DNA from 2 places in the Oceanobacillus sp. M65 genome. Region 2 is predicted to be linked to the other one. Evidence: a T-box and tRNA genes for the amino acid it is inferred to sense, from the RefSeq annotation. Region 2 holds a T-box; the other holds one or more tRNA genes.

Region 1 (8,138 bases), on a different contig from region 2:
GACGAAATTAAATATTACTAATCCTACCCCAATCCATGCTTCGCGGTTCGCGATCTTAACATGTTCTTTTTTCATTGTAAGACTCACTCCTTTTTGTTATTGAAAGGATAATGAGACGACCTCCCTTTATTTATTTCTATAGTCTAACAAAACTATATCGTTTCCCCTCCCCGTTGTAAACAGGAAAAAATCCAGCAGGTGAATACCTGCTGGATCATGGTTTTCTATTTTTTTAACGAACACCTTTCATATAGCGCTGAATTGTTGGAGATGCCATAAATAGTAGCAGTCCTAGAAGAATAGCTACACCACCGATGACGCCAAAATAGACTATTTCTGTTTCTGGTTTATACAATTTCACAATCTGTGCATTAATAGCTTGCGCAGAGGCGTTGGAAAGGAACCAAAGGCTCATTGTTTGTGCTGAGAATGCTTCAGGCGCTAGCTTCGTTGTAGCTGACAGGCCAACAGGTGAAAGACATAGCTCCCCTATTACAACGAGTAAGAAGCTGAGTACTAACCAAATAGGATTTACTAATGTTTCTGTTCCGTTCATAGCTGCAGGGACAATCATCACAAGAAAGGAAAGACCTGCAAACACTAAACCATAAGAAAATTTCTTGGTAGTTGTTGGCTGCCGCTCACCCATTTTAACCCATATATTTGCAAAAATCGGAGCAAGCATAACGATGAATAGCGGATTCAATGACTGGAACCATGATGAATGCAACTCAAGCCCAAATAAACTTAGTTCTGTACGTTTATCTGCATACTCTGCAAGGATAATGGAACCTTGTTCTTGAATAGCCCAAAACATGATCGCTGCAATAAACAATGGGATGTAGGCAAGGATTCTTGATTTTTCATCCGCATTTGTTTTTGGACTACGGTACATCACAATAAAGTAGGCTGTTGGTATAAGGATACCAAAAATACTAACAAGATAAGTGAAACGGTTTATTGTTAAGATACCTGCTGGAATAGTAATGGCCGCCAAAATCGCAATAATCACGACACTTATACCAATTCGAGTAAATACCTTTTTCTTTTCATTGGCTTCTAATGGATTTGGTACATAGGTCCCTGCAAGTCCAAGATATTTCTTACGGGTAGCCATGTAAACAATCAAACCTACTAGCATTCCGACTGCCGCTAAACCGAACCCTAGATGATAGTTGTATTCTTGACCGATTGTTCCGACAATAAGCGGTGCAAGCAGTCCACCCATGTTAATACCCATGTAGAAGATACTAAATCCAGAATCACGGCGTACATCTTGCGGGCTGTACATATCTCCCACAATATTCGAAACATTTGGTTTTAGTAAACCTGTACCAATAACGATAAGGAACATAGAGATGAATAAGGCTGTCGTACCAGCTGGAAGCGCAAGTACAATATGCCCTGCCATAATAAGTACACCACCATAAAACACAGTACGTTGCGTACCAAGCAACCTATCCGCAATCCACCCACCAATAATCCCTGACATGTATACGAGAGAACCGTAGATGGCCATAATAGATTTTGCTGTGCCATCATCTATGCCCAGCCCTCCATCAGCAATTTCGGTATACATATAAAATAATAGCAGTGCCCGCATCCCATAATAAGAGAAACGTTCCCAAAATTCAGTGAAGAAAAGGGTGAATAGCCCTTTAGGTTGTCCAAAAAATCCCCGTTGAGGAACACTTTGGACGATTTGTTCCTTACTAAGTTTTTTCATGATGAAATTCTCCTCTATTTTAGAATAAACTGATAATTAATGTTTAAGACAAAAACTATCTTACTCCTCAAGTGGTCATACGTCAAACGTCAAAAAATACCAAAAACAGAGACTCTTAAAATCAAGAGCCTCTATTGGTTGTCATCATCGTAATCTTTAGCTTTCTTTCAGCACATTTCTTTTTCTAATATAAACGAATAAACCAGCACCCGCACCCATTACTAGCAGAACTAGTCCGACAATCAGTAGGTTGTAAATATCTGTTGCTGTTTGAGGAAGAAGACTTCCACCCTTGCTACTATCGTTTCCAGGAGGCGTCTTGCCTGAATCATTTCCTGGGGTATTTGTACCATCACCGTTTTCTTGATTGTCATTCGAGTCATCATTCGCATCATCACCTGGTGTTTGAGGATCCTCATTTGGATCTTCTTCACCTGGATTATCTGTGGCTAGAGAAATTCTGCCCTCTGCCTTATATTCAAATGGATTTTCTGTCGTGCTATCTAAACTACGAACAAAATCAACCGTTGCATCTAGGTCTGTTGGCCCCATAACCGGGTTTTTTCCTAGCTCACTAATCGGACGGTGCTTATCACTCAATGATGTACCCATATAATTATTTACTGTAAGCGTAAATGTTTCCTCCGGGTCAATTTCTGAACCGTCCGGGTATGTTACATCAACCACTGTATTTGTTTCTTGATCCCACGTGTAATGGAAACCGCTAATGCTATAATCTGGACCGTATTCTGGCGAAAGTTGTGCTTGAATGATTGGAGCCAAATCAGCGCCCTTTATTTCCAACGTCATAAGTGTGTTACCAAAAGGCTGAATGTTGTATAAGTCTCCCCAAGTCACTTCACCTGCTAGTAAATCATCACGAATTCCTCCACCATTCATCATGGCAAAGTCACTCTCCATTGCAGCATTCATCCCATCCGCGATTAAATTACCTAAACCATGGTCTCCATCATTTGTGTAATCACCTGTAAGGTCGGTTGCATTATAGCCAATCACTTCTCCCATGATCGGTGCAATTTGCTCACTATATTTGTCTAGAATAGCCGTTACAGCTGGGTCTGGAGTATAGTCATCCTGGTTTACAAAGACAACTTCTGCTTCTTTCTCGACTATATCACCTGTGTCGCGATCAATCTCCAACTCAACATCTGCAAATGCCTTCCCATACTCGAAAGCTTGAACAATTAGTTTATCATCCACAACACCATCTACTACTTGATGGTTATGCGCAGCGAAGATAACATCAACTGCATCATCTACTTCTCTTGCCAGATCTGCTGCTTCACCTGAGGCACCATCACCATCCTGATCTGCAGGAATATGTGCTAATACGACAATTGCTTCTACCCCTTCTGCCTGGAGATCTGCTACCGCGTTATCTACTGCAGTTGCTTCATCCGTAAATTCAATATCCTGAATTCCAGCCGGCATTACCATATCTGCCGATGCTTGTGTATTTACACCGATGAAACCAATTTGCTCACCATCTACTTCTTCAATATAGTAAGGGTCCAGTACTGTCTCTCCACCGTCCTTATAGACACAGTTTGCACAAAGGTTTGGGAAATTCATCCCATCATACCCTTCAGTACCGAGCCCTTCCGGATGTTCTCCACCATTTACCATTCGAAGTAGCTCGTCTGTACCTTCGTCAAATTCGTGGTTCCCAACCGTCCCTACATCAAATCCCATTTCTTCCATAATTTCCACGGTCGGTTCATCCTGTAGCAAACCAGAAACAGGTGAGCTTCCACCAATCATATCTCCTGCATGTACTAACAGTGTATTTGGATTTTCTTGCGCACGTTCTTTCATAGCTGCTGCAGTGTAATCCATTCTTCCATACATATTAAATATGCCATCCCCATCTGGGTCTAGCTCGTACTGCTGGTCTATTTTTCCGTGAAGGTCATTCATGCTTAACAATTGCACGTGTAGATTATCTTCATTCGGTTCTTCTTCTCCAGCAGGCGTATAGCCATAGGACTCCGCTTCTGCTTCACTTGAGAAGAATACACGGTATTCAACAGGGACATCAGCCCACTTTTCTGGCACGACGTACTTATCTGTATTTGAGTTCCCTACATATCTTAGAAAACCCTTTTCGTCATCATTAGCACGGAAGGCAAACGGAAGCTCAAGTAATGGATCCTCTGGATTCCAAATACCTAATCCTGCATCCTTCGCTTCTTTTACCGCATTCTGGTATATTGGGTATGCTTCTTCACTAAATGGTGGAATAAAGTAAGTAGAAGCGTAACCTTCTTCCACCATTTTAAGATTAACATTCGTACCATCTTCTGTGATAACCTCTGCAAGCAAACGTCCGTAATCATCTGTTGCTTCTTCACCAACTTTAATTGTAACCGTATCGCCAGGCTTAATTAATGTCTTCATGTATGCTGTTGCAGCATCCCCATGTTTCTTTTGGTTCTCATTAATTTCATTACGATCTGGATCATCATTATGAGCAGCATATGTTTCTGGTGTATCCATGTTTAAAAATCGCACTCTGTCCCCACCAAGAACCGTCTCATTAATACGAATTGTATCTCCATCCGTAACATAATCTACTGTTGCCTCATACTCTCCAGCTGCAGAAGGAGGCTCAGGCTGGTTCTCCGCTAATACGAAATCATCTTGTTCTGTTGGGATAAGCTGGTAGCTATTGTATTGACTCACAATCGCAGTAACGTCATACCATTTGCCTTCTTCTATCTGCGAAACATCTAACGCATTCTCCATTACGCGCAATGTAGTTGAATTCAAATCCTTGTCTATAAACGAAATATTGTACCCGCCACCCGCTGGAGAACCTGGTATGGATGAGATATAACCATTCACTTCAACAAGTTCCCCTTCAAAAGCCTCTGCAGCATCACCCTGAAGCTCTTTTATGGAAAGCGACTGTGCATTAGGTACTGCTTGTCCTTCTGCAATGATATCAATTGTATCTGGTATTACTTCCTTTAATCCGTTAAAAGTATCTAATTCCCCGATTACTTTAACTCTTGTTCCTTTTTCTAATTCTTCTAAATCGCCTTGTTCGTATTTAAATATGTTGATTCCGCCTGTTTCATCTTGAATGTATGTAGTAAACTGGTTGCCATTACTAACGGAATTAGAATTTACTGTAATAACTCCTTCTACTTCCACCCGCGTTCCATCACTTAATCCTCTAGCATCTGCAACGGAAACTGTTTGTGGAACTTCAGGGTCTGTTGGCGGGTCTTCTGGATCTGTTGGTGGCTCTTCAGGACTTTCTCCACCTCCAATGTGGCTTCCTAATGAAGAGAAAGTGTCTTGTTCATATCTTTCCCATTCCTCCATATTAAATATAGTAGATGGTGATGTAATAGATTGATTACGTACTAGCGTCATATCCGCACCGAACTCTTCATCGTTGCCAATTTCACCAACTATATCAATCTGTTCCTCACTTTTTGAAAGTACTATGGCATCATTCCCGTTGAAGCCTGTTACAGAGGAAGTGATATCTGCTACTTCTCTAATTTCAGCTACAGCACTATTATGTGCTATCACATAAACGTCGCCATTTGCTAACGTTCCTTCTAAATCTAATGTACTGTTAGCCTCTTCGTTGCCATTACTATACAATGCAAGCTGATAGTTCGCTAGATTAACATCATCGCCTGTACCGTTATAGAGTTCAATAGCTTTATTATTAGAACTACCTTCTACGTACTCTGAAATAAGTAAATCATCTGTGATTGTCTCTGCTGCCGCAACGTTAATAACCGGTACAAAATTTGTAAAAATTAACGTGAAAATGAGAAAAACAGAGAAAGACTTTTTCCTAAACAGATTTTGCATGAGGACCCTCCAGTAAATATAGTATTATGCCATAAGTTGACACATTTCTAATATGGCATAACACTTTGTAATAATCTATCGCATTTTAGTTAAGTTTATGTAAATTCAGAACTATCGAACTATAAATAACAAAAAACAGTTCTATGTAACCAATCAAAACATATCCCCTGTGATATGACTTATTTTTAATACTTGAAAAATAAGTTAGGACAAAGTATAATATTTACTTGTCCGGGGCATTAGCTCAGCTGGGAGAGCGCTTCGCTGGCAGCGAAGAGGTCAGCGGTTCGAGCCCGCTATGCTCCATAATAGAAAAGGTAAAAGGTCAGCCGAAATTCTGCTGGCCTTTTTTCTATGCTTTGGCACGTGTAGAAAATAACAAGTAATGTTTCAAAAGGTGAACGGAGATAAATTACGGTAGGGAGGATTCCCGTCTTTTTTGTCGAATGTAGCTAGATAAGAACAAGAGGGGGATCTACAGATGAAGCAGCTAAAAAAAGATAGTATCGTGGAAGATTTTCATGGAACAAAGGTAAGTGATCCATACCGTTGGCTAGAGAATCCTGATTCAACTGACTCGATTGAATGGAGCAACCAACTTGGAAAAGAGTGTGCGGATTACTTTTCCACAGCAACTAGTCAGCATACTGACAAAGAAAAACTAGAGGCGTTGTTTCACTACACAAAGCATTCTGTGCCAAAAAAAGTAAAAGGAACCCTCTTTTATCAACGTAATGAAGGGTTACAAAATCAAGCTGTTTTATATAAAGAGAAAAATGGACAGGAATCCATCGTTATTGATCCGAATGGCTTGAGCGAGGATGGTACAGTGGCAATGACCAATTATGCCATCAGTTACTCAGGGCAATATATAAGCTATGCTACTTCAACTCATGGAAGTGACTGGCAAGAAATACGTGCTATTGATGTAGCAAACAATGAAAATCTGCAAGACCACATTCAGCATGTGAAGTTCTCAAGCATTGTCTGGTCTCCTGATGATAGTGGATTTTACTACAGTCGATTCCCAGAGCCGGGGTCAGTAGAACCAGAGGATGAGAGTAATTTCAACACTGTATATTTCCATAAGCTAGGGACTAAACAACAAGACGACATCCTTGTACATGAACAGCCAGAAGATAAGGAACTAATGTTTTCTGCATTTATTAGCGATGATAAGAAATATATTGGTTTATACGTAAACGAAGGTACTGCCACAGAGAATAGAATCTATATTAAACCAATTAATTCTGAGGATGCTTTTATTAAATTGTTAGATCAGCAAGATGCCGAGTACAGCTATATCACAAACGAAGGAAGCCTATTCTATTTTCAAACGAACCAATTGGCACCAATGGGAAGGGTCGTGGCCATTGATATAAATGCCCCTCAAAAAGAGAACTGGAAAGAAGTCATTCCCGAGCAGCAAGGCGTTCTAGAATATGTAGTAGCGTTAAACGAAACCCTAGTAGTCGCAGTCCAGAAGGATGCTCATCATCAACTTCATCTTTTCAGTAGAGATGGGGTGTACAAGCATGAAATTGAGTTACCGATACTAGGTTCACTCACTGATATTACGCGAAACAAAGAGGAAGGCATTATATACTTTGGTCTTACTTCCTTCTTAAACCCAACGACAATTTATTCATACAATGTGGGCAGTAATGAATTAGAAGTGATAGCAGAGTCCGAAATGACTGTAGATACAGACCCATTTAAAACAGTTCAAGTCTTTTACCCATCTAAAGACGGAACGAAAGTGCCTATGTTTCTCACCTATCGTAAAGATCTTGAGCTCAATGGTCAAAATCCCGTTTTGCTTTATGGGTATGGCGGCTTTAATGTTAGTATGACTCCATCATTTAACCCAGCTGTTCTCCGCTGGCTAGAAAAAGGTGGCGTTTATGCTGTTGCCAACCTTCGTGGCGGGACAGAGTACGGGGAAGCATGGCATAAAGCTGGAATGCTAGAGAACAAACAAAATGTCTTCGATGACTTCATCGCGGCAGGAGAATGGCTAATTACCAATAATTATACCCGTAAAGAAAAGTTATCGATTATGGGGGGATCAAATGGTGGCCTGCTTGTTGCTGCGTGTATGGTACAACGCCCAGATTTGTTTGGTGCAGTCATTTGTCGTGTTCCTGTAATTGACATGCTACGTTACCATAAGTTCACCATAGGTCGCTACTGGATTCCAGAGTATGGTAGTGCTGACAACGCTGAACACTTCCCATTTCTCTATGCTTATTCCCCACTCCATAATGTAGAAGCGGGAGTAACATATCCACCAGTGTTAATCGCAACAGCGGAAAGTGATGACAGGGTTGTGCCAGCCCATGCGAAAAAATTTGCTGCAACATTAAAGGAAAAAGCGCATGTGGATTCTACTATTGTCCTCCGCTTAGAATCCAAAGCAGGACACGGACTTGGAAAACCAACATCCAAAATTATTGAAGAATGGGTCGACTTCTACGCATTTTTAGATAAAGAACTAAAATAGAGCCATGTACACCAAAACACCGAAAAATCATCACGATTTCGAAATAAATCTGAT
Region 2 (8,138 bases):
CACCTGATAGTAAATAACCCACAATCTGATTGATCGGATTATATCCTTTTTCACGTAGCGCTTCATGCACGGTAAAAAGGATTTCCTTTATATCCTGATCAAAAGGTTCCTCCGAAAAATTAAATTTCATCGTTTTATCAATTGAGCTCATCATGACACCTCGATCTTAGAATAACACTTTGTTCCTGCTTTGATTAATAGATTTGTTCTACTCAAACCAGTTTGTAACCAGATTTTCCCGAACCTGTCACCGTTAAATTCATTCTAACATGTCTGTGTGTTTCATTATACTTATTCCTATCGCTCGTTACAAGCTGAAAGGAAATTATTTCAGATTATCCGCAATATATTCGCTCGTTACAGATAGAGCATCACCGATTTTGCTAGTGTCTTTTCCACCAGCTTGTGCCATATCTGGGCGGCCACCGCCACCACCGCCACAAATTCCAGCTGCTAACTTGATAAGTTGCCCAGCCTGTAAGCCTCGTTCAATTAAATCTTTGGAAACACCTGAAGCTAGCTGTACTTTTCCATTATTTTCTGCTGCTAATAAAATGACACCAGATCCTAGTTTTTGTTTTAATTCATCAACCATGTTCCGTAACTGGTTCATATCTTTTACATTTACTTTTTGAGCAAGAAACGGAACATCTTGGCTTTTTTCTACTTTATCTAAAATGGAAGAAGCCTCTACATTGGAAAGTTTCGCGTTCAATGATTCATTTTCCTTCTGTAGTGTGCGAATTTCATGGAATAGACCATTAATACGCTCTGGAACGTTTTCATCTGTTGATTTCACTTGACTTGCAGCCTCACGTAATACATGCAGCTTACTATTCAGGAATGTGTAAGCATGCTTGCTCGTAACTGCTTCAATTCTTCTTGTTCCTGCCCCAATCCCACTTTCTGAGCTGATCTTAAACAGACCAATCTCTGACGTATTGGAAACATGACAGCCACCGCAAAGTTCAATACTATAGTCTTCCATTTGTACAACCCTGACAACGTCACCATATTTCTCACCAAACAGGGCCATTGCCCCCATTTCTTTCGCTTCGTCCTTCTGCATCGTCTCAATCTTAACCGGCATAGATTCCCATATTTTTTCATTTACAATTGTTTCGATTTGCTGTAATTCTTCATCTGTCACTGCGTTAAAATGAGAAAAGTCAAAGCGCAGTCGATCTGGACTCACAAGGGAACCAGCTTGATTAACATGATCACCTAGTACATCCTTCAATGCTTGGTGTAGCAAGTGTGTTGCAGTATGGTTTTTTACCACTGCCGCTCTAAACGGATTATCTATTTTCGCTTTGAGGCTATCCCCAGTACGAAGCTCTCCTTCGGTTACTGTTACATGGTGAACATGCTGCCCTTTTGGCGCTTTTTGAACATCCTTTACATAAGCAGTCCCTTTTTCTGAATAGAGCCAGCCTTTATCCGCTACCTGTCCACCACTTTCGGCATAAAACGGGGTGCGATCAAGTAGTAAAAAGACTTCCTCGCCCTCTTTTGCTACATCTGTTCTTTCATTTTCATTAATAATGGCAGCAAGTTTTGTTTCTTTTTCCAGCTCGTTATAGCCGACAAATTCACTTTCTACCTCTATATCTCCTAAAAGACTATCTTGAACCTGCATAGAATCTACTTTCTGACGAGCATTCCTTGCACGTTCACGCTGTTTCTTCATCTCTTTTTCAAAGCCTTCAAGGTCGATCGTAAATCCTTGTTCTTCCACGTACTCTTCCGTTAATTCTTTAGGAAAACCGTACGTGTCATAAAGACGGAAGACTTCCACCCCTGGAAAGACATTGCTACCCTTTGTTTTTTCTTTTTTAATGATCGTGCTCAAAATCTCTAAGCCATCATTTAAGGTTTCGTGGAAACGTGTTTCCTCAACTTTAATGATATTCTCAATCAGTTCACGTTGTTTTAACACTTCTGGATAAAAATCCTTCATGATGTTGCCTACTGTTTCGACAAGTCCGAACATAAATGGTTTTTCTATGCCGATCTCTTTAGCAAATCGTACGGCACGACGTAATAGTCTTCTAAGAACATAGCCTCTCCCTTCATTTGAAGGAACTGCTCCATCGCCTATTGCAAAGCTAACTGTACGGACGTGGTCGGCAATCACTTTAAATGCTGTATCGCCTGTCTTTGTCTTTCCATACTTGGTGTTCGCAAGTTCTTCTGTTTTCTGGATAATAGGCATAAACAAATCTGTTTCAAAGTTAGTAGGAACATCCTGGATAACCGAAACCATTCTTTCTAGTCCCATGCCTGTATCAATGTTTTTCTTAGGTAATGGCGTGTACGTATCATCTGGATTATGGTTAAACTGTGAGAACACTAAATTCCATATTTCTAAATAGCGATCATTTTCTCCACCAGGATACAGTTCAGGGTCTTTGGGATCGTTACCGTATTTTTCTCCTCTATCATAGAAGATCTCTGTGTTTGGACCACTTGGGCCCTCCCCAATATCCCAGAAATTTTCCTCTAAACGTATGATACGTTCTTCTGGAATTTTTATGTCATGTAACCAAATATCAAATGCTTCATCATCTTCTGGATGAACAGTAACAGAAAGCAATGCTGGATCAAATCCAATCCATTTACTGCTCGTTAAAAATTCCCATGCCCACTCAATTGCCTCTTTTTTAAAATAATCCCCTATTGAGAAATTACCCAGCATTTCAAAAAATGTATGGTGTCTTGCTGTGAAACCAACATTTTCGATATCATTGGTTCGGATAGATTTTTGGGCATTTACAAGTCGTGGATTATCGGGGATCACCCTACCATCAAAATATTTTTTCAGTGTAGCTACCCCACTATTAATCCATAGCAATGTCGGATCCTCTTGTGGAACGAGTGATGCACTTGGTTCAACACGATGTCCTTTTTCCTTAAAAAAATCGATATACATTTGCCTTACTTCTGCAGATGTTAACTGTTTCATCCATATACCTCCTATGTGTTTTATAAAAAACAAAAAAACCCCTCTCTGCACAATGCAGGGACGAGTTTTGTTCGCGGTACCACCCTAATTACAAATAAGTATAAGACTTATTCATCACTTGATCATGGTAACGGTATGAAACCGACGGGGATTAACCGCACTCTGGTTTAGCATTCCATGCGTCTCTATTCAGGTTTTCTTTCAGCCAAGGAAAACCCTCTCTTATCAATCGACCTTCATGTACTTGGAACCTTCTACGTATTGGTTTTATTGTTATTAAACTATGCACAGTTATTTATTATAGTTCAGCGATATTATAGAAAACATTCTAGCCAATGTCAAGAAAAAGCCGAGACGTCGGTTAAAGGGGTATCGACCGGATTAGATAATCTCTTGTCTCATTCCACTTAAACTGTTAAACATCAACCAAGTTAATGCTCTGTATGAAGCAAATGCTTTATGATGACCTTGGACGTTGTAAAGACAGGTACAGCAAGGATCATACCAAGTACACCAAACAGCTGTCCGCCAAGTAATAATGCAAATATAATGGCAATGGGGTGCATATTTATGCTTTTCCCAACAATATAAGGGGCAAGTAAATTACTTTCAATTAACTGCATTACAAACACCGATAGGATAACAAATATAACCATTTTCCCCGACATTGTTAACGCGATTGCTACGGCAGGAATTGCCCCAATGATAGGGCCAAAATAAGGAATGATATTTGTAATTCCCATAATGAGTGCTAAGAGAAGGGCATACTGCAAACCAAGTAATTGAAATAGAATAAAAGAGGTTATGCTCACAAATAGACAAACAATTAACTGACCTCGAATATAATTACCAATTGTTTCATCTACCGCTCTTACCATTTTACCTGTCCTGGGCTTATACTTTTCCGGAATATATCTTTTAATATAGGATTTAATTTTGGTATCATCCTTGAGAAAATAGAATACAAGAACCGGAATAACCGTTATGACGACAATCATATCAAATATCTTTGTTGTACTTTCTATTATATTTGAAAGCAAACCATTCACAAAACCTTCGAGTCGAATAATAAGCTCGTCAATTTTATCATGGACCGTTTCAGGTAAGAAGGAAGTATATTCATACATTTGATAGATAAGTTTTTCGTACATGCTAATAAATTGTGGAAGCTGTTCATTTAGATCCCTAATTTGGATTAACATAACTGGAAAAATGCGATAGACTAAGTAACCTACACCTCCGAAGAATAATAAGTAAATGAGTAAAATTGCCAAGCCTCTTGGAATACCTAAACTGTGAATTCGATTTATAACCGGATAAAGCAAGTACGCAATGAAACAAGCAATGATAAAAGGTGCTAATAAATGCCATAGAAAAGAAAATACAGCTCCGTAAAATGGGAACAGCTTTATCATTAAATAAACAAATAAAAAAAGAAAAATACCAAAGATTAACCAGTAGAGAATAGTCAATCCCTTCCTGTCTTTGAACATAGTCCGTCCCCCTCACATACTACATACTTCATTTAATGCTTCAGGTGACTACCATTGTATTTTTCTTTCTTCTTGAGAGAAAAGATCGTCTAGTGAACTAAGCGAGCCATCTGCTTCAACCTGGTGAACTTTTAGTTCATCGTCGACGACCGCCATTTCAATAAAACAAGTCCAACAATAATATTGTTGTACGCCAATTTTACCAATATCCCTGCCATTACAATTCGGACAACGCATTAACTCAAGCCCCTTTAACATAAAACTTATTAAGCTAGGCTTTCCCAAATTGTAACAAATTATACATTACATAAAGTCATACGGCGAAATATCGTCTTCTTCGTTTTCTTCAATTACATCTAATGGTTTTTCAAGTCGTGCTTGCAGTTGTTCTTTTAAAGCTGAATAGCGTTTATTTGTATCCATTGTTTCAATGCCGCGAACGAACGCACGCTGTTCCCCACAAATAATAAGGGATTGTTTACTACGGGTAATTGCTGTATATAACAAATTCTTGCGTAGCATTCGGTTATATGCAGACACTACTGGTAAAATTACGATCGGAAATTCACTACCTTGTGATTTATGAATCGAAATACAGTAGGCATGCATAATATTTGTGTAGTCTTTCCTTTCATACACCACTTCTTTTTCATCATAGACGATGACGAGTTGTTCCACATTATCTGTGTTTTCATCTTCCGTAAAAATGGCCACAACCTCACCAATGTCACCATTATATACACCATCTTCAGGTTGGTTAACAAGCTGAATCACTTTGTCTCCTACACGAAATACTGCATCCTGTGTTCGTACCTCTCGCTTTTGCGACGTTTTTGGATTGACCAATTTCTGAAGTTCCTTGTTAATCATCGTTATGCCAGCCTGTGAGCGATACATTGGTGCAAGCACCTGAATATCACGGACTTCAATTCCTTTATCCATTGCCTTAGAAAAAATCTTTACGATAACGTCTAGCAGCTGAGGCTCATAGCAAGAAATATAGCTAAAATCTTTATCATTTTCCAGGTTTGTCGCCTGGTCATTTTTTATTTCGTGGGCAAGCTGAATAATTTTTGATCCTTCTTTTTGTCGGTAAACTTCGGTTAGACGTACAAAAGGAATGTATCCACTGCTAAGCAAATCAGAAAGGACTTGGCCAGGTCCGACAGAAGGAAGCTGGTCCTCGTCTCCTACTATTAACACCTGCATGTCTTTAGGAATAGCTTTAAACAAACTGTTTGCAAGCCAAATATCTACCATAGAAAATTCATCGATAATTAAAAACTTCCCATCAAGTTGTTCGCTTTCTCCTTTTTCAAAGCCGCTTACTCCGTCCCAGCCAAGCAGGCGATGAATGGTAACGGCAGGAAGTCCAGTTGATTCTGTTAAACGCTTTGCAGCACGGCCAGTTGGTGCCGTAAGAATAAATGGATACTCTGAGCGATCCTGGTAGTCCTCTTTGTTTAACGAGAGATTATGGATGGAGGCATAAGCATTTAAAATACCTTTCACAACAGTCGTTTTACCTGTCCCTGGCCCACCAGTTAATATCATCATTTTGGAATGGATTGCCTGATTGATCGCTTCAAACTGTTCCTTCCCATAGCTCAAAACTTCCTCTTCTTCCATCGATCCGATGATTTTCATTAATTCTGCAGTTGGAGTCTCATGATCTGTCTCTTCACTCATAATGCGTTTTACCTGTGCTGCAAAACCATCTTCTGCATAATAAAGGGAAGGCAAATAAACATTGCCTTCTTGAAGAATAATTTTTTTCTCAGTATTTAACTCTGTCAATCTGTTGTGAATGACATCATGTGTTAAGTCGACTGTTGCTAGCAAATCGAGAACCCTGGTAGTACATTCATCCATTGGCATATAAACGTTGCCTTCTTGAACGCTTTTTTGCAACACATAAATACAGCCTGCTCCAATACGATTAGGATGTGTGGGGGCAAGTCCATTTCTTCCGGCTATTTCATCAGCTGTTTGAAAGCCAAACCCTTCAATATCAAAAACATAACGATATGGATCCTCTTCCAATATATCAATTGCTTCTTCTTTATACGCCTGATAAATTTTTTGTGCCATTTTTAGACCAATATGGTAGGTTGCAAGATGAACAACAACATGTTCAAAACCCTGGTTCTCTTGCAACGTTCTAGCAAGAGATTCTGCCTTCTCTTTTTTTATCCCCGGAACGTCCTCTAAAACTTTAGGGTCATTCAAGATTTTTGAAATAGCACTTTCTCCAAGCTTCCCAACTATTTTTTCGGCTGTTTTTTCGCCAATCCCGTAAAAAATATCACTGGAAAGATACGCCACCAACCCATCCTTCGTATCTGGAATAAACGTTTTATAGGAATGAACATTATACTGCATTCCGAATTTAGCATGCTTCTCAAATTCTCCATAAAAAAAGTAGGGTGTATTTTCCTGGAGAGTGGAAAAATACCCCTTTGCCACAACATCCTTCTCTTGAAAATCTTCATCTGTTTCCAGTATTCTAATCTTCGCAATAGAAAAATGCTCTGTCTCATTATGAAAAATGGTGTAGACTAGTTCTCCTTTTATATAGCCAACTTTTTCTTCCTCGGAATGCCTGCCCATTTCCATTTAACACAACCCCACAATCTTACATTTCGCTTAGTAAATGTTCTGCGTTTTTCTTTCCGTTCTGTGCCAGAACATGATCAGGTTGAGCTTCAAGCGCACGGTCAAAATGCTCCAACCCTTTATTTACCTTATCTTCAAATAGTGCAATAACTCCAAGGTTATAGTGCGCATCACTATGTGCCTCATTTAAACGGATGACTTTGTAAAAAACGGAACCAGCATCCGAGATGTGATCACTTTGCGCAAGTGCTAGTCCGTATTGAAAGAGAATTTCCTCATCCTCTGGTGCCAGTTCAGCGGCCCTAAGCAAATAAGGAAGTGCTAGCTTATCGTGCTCCTGTTGCAAGAATGTCATACCAAGCATGTAGTACACATCTGCTTCTTCTAAACCAAGTTCAATCGCTTTTTGGTAGTTGACCTGTGCTTTTCCATAATTAGCCTGTTCAACATATAAATTTCCTAAGCCATAGTAAGCAGTAGCAGCCTTCTCATCTAGTTCGATGGCCTTTTCAAAAAAACGTTGGGCACGCTCTTGATCATTAACATGCAATAGTAAATTACCAAAGTTAATGTATCCAACAGGATCATTTGGCTGCTCCTCAATTACTTCCGTAAAAAGAGCTGCTGCCTCTTCAAATTTATTATCTTGCATATAAGCAATAGCCTGCTTGTTTTTATCCATCGTAAAACCCCTTATTTATCCAACATAATTTAGTGCTTTCTCATCTTTTAAAATTTCATCTATCGTACCGCCACCTAGGCAAACCTCACCATCATAGAATACAACAGCTTGTCCTGGTGTAACAGCACGTTCCATTTCAACAAAATCAACTCTTACCTTGCCATCTTCCAGCAATGACACCGTAACCTTGCTATCTTTTTGACGGTATCTAAATTTAGCCGTACATGTGAATGTGTTCTCTACTTTATCTTTGTTAATCCAATTTAAATCAGTTGCTATTAGACCGTCAGAGTACAGGGTTTCATGTGAATAACCTTGCTCCACATAGAGAATATTTTCATTAAGATTTTTACCGACTACAAACCAAGGATCTCCTGCTCCA

Evidence for each region. A T-box is a leader RNA that pairs with one kind of tRNA and senses whether it is charged. The one in region 2 lies ahead of alaS (alanine--tRNA ligase), so its partner is inferred to be a tRNA-Ala.
Region 1: it has a tRNA-Ala gene. The T-box ahead of alaS (alanine--tRNA ligase) is inferred to sense a tRNA for this amino acid. The anticodon was not compared.

The regions. Positions count from the first base shown of each region.
Region 1 covers NZ_JBQQCJ010000005.1:152,944-161,081, reverse strand. The annotation lists gene ACTWPF_RS17625 (YhdT family protein) at 1-75, opposite strand, end outside; gene ACTWPF_RS17620 (peptide MFS transporter) at 233-1,726, opposite strand; gene ACTWPF_RS17615 (5'-nucleotidase C-terminal domain-containing protein) at 1,883-5,581, opposite strand; tRNA gene ACTWPF_RS17610 (tRNA-Ala) at 5,815-5,887, shown strand; gene ACTWPF_RS17605 (prolyl oligopeptidase family serine peptidase) at 6,063-8,084, shown strand.
Region 2 covers NZ_JBQQCJ010000002.1:218,517-226,654, reverse strand. The annotation lists gene ACTWPF_RS08650 (IreB family regulatory phosphoprotein) at 1-151, opposite strand, end outside; gene alaS (alanine--tRNA ligase) at 326-2,965, opposite strand; T-box leader at 3,019-3,231, opposite strand; gene ACTWPF_RS08640 (AI-2E family transporter) at 3,397-4,458, opposite strand; gene ACTWPF_RS08635 (hypothetical protein) at 4,507-4,695, opposite strand; gene recD2 (SF1B family DNA helicase RecD2) at 4,762-7,074, opposite strand; gene ACTWPF_RS08625 (tetratricopeptide repeat protein) at 7,094-7,756, opposite strand; gene mnmA (tRNA 2-thiouridine(34) synthase MnmA) at 7,772-8,138, opposite strand, start outside.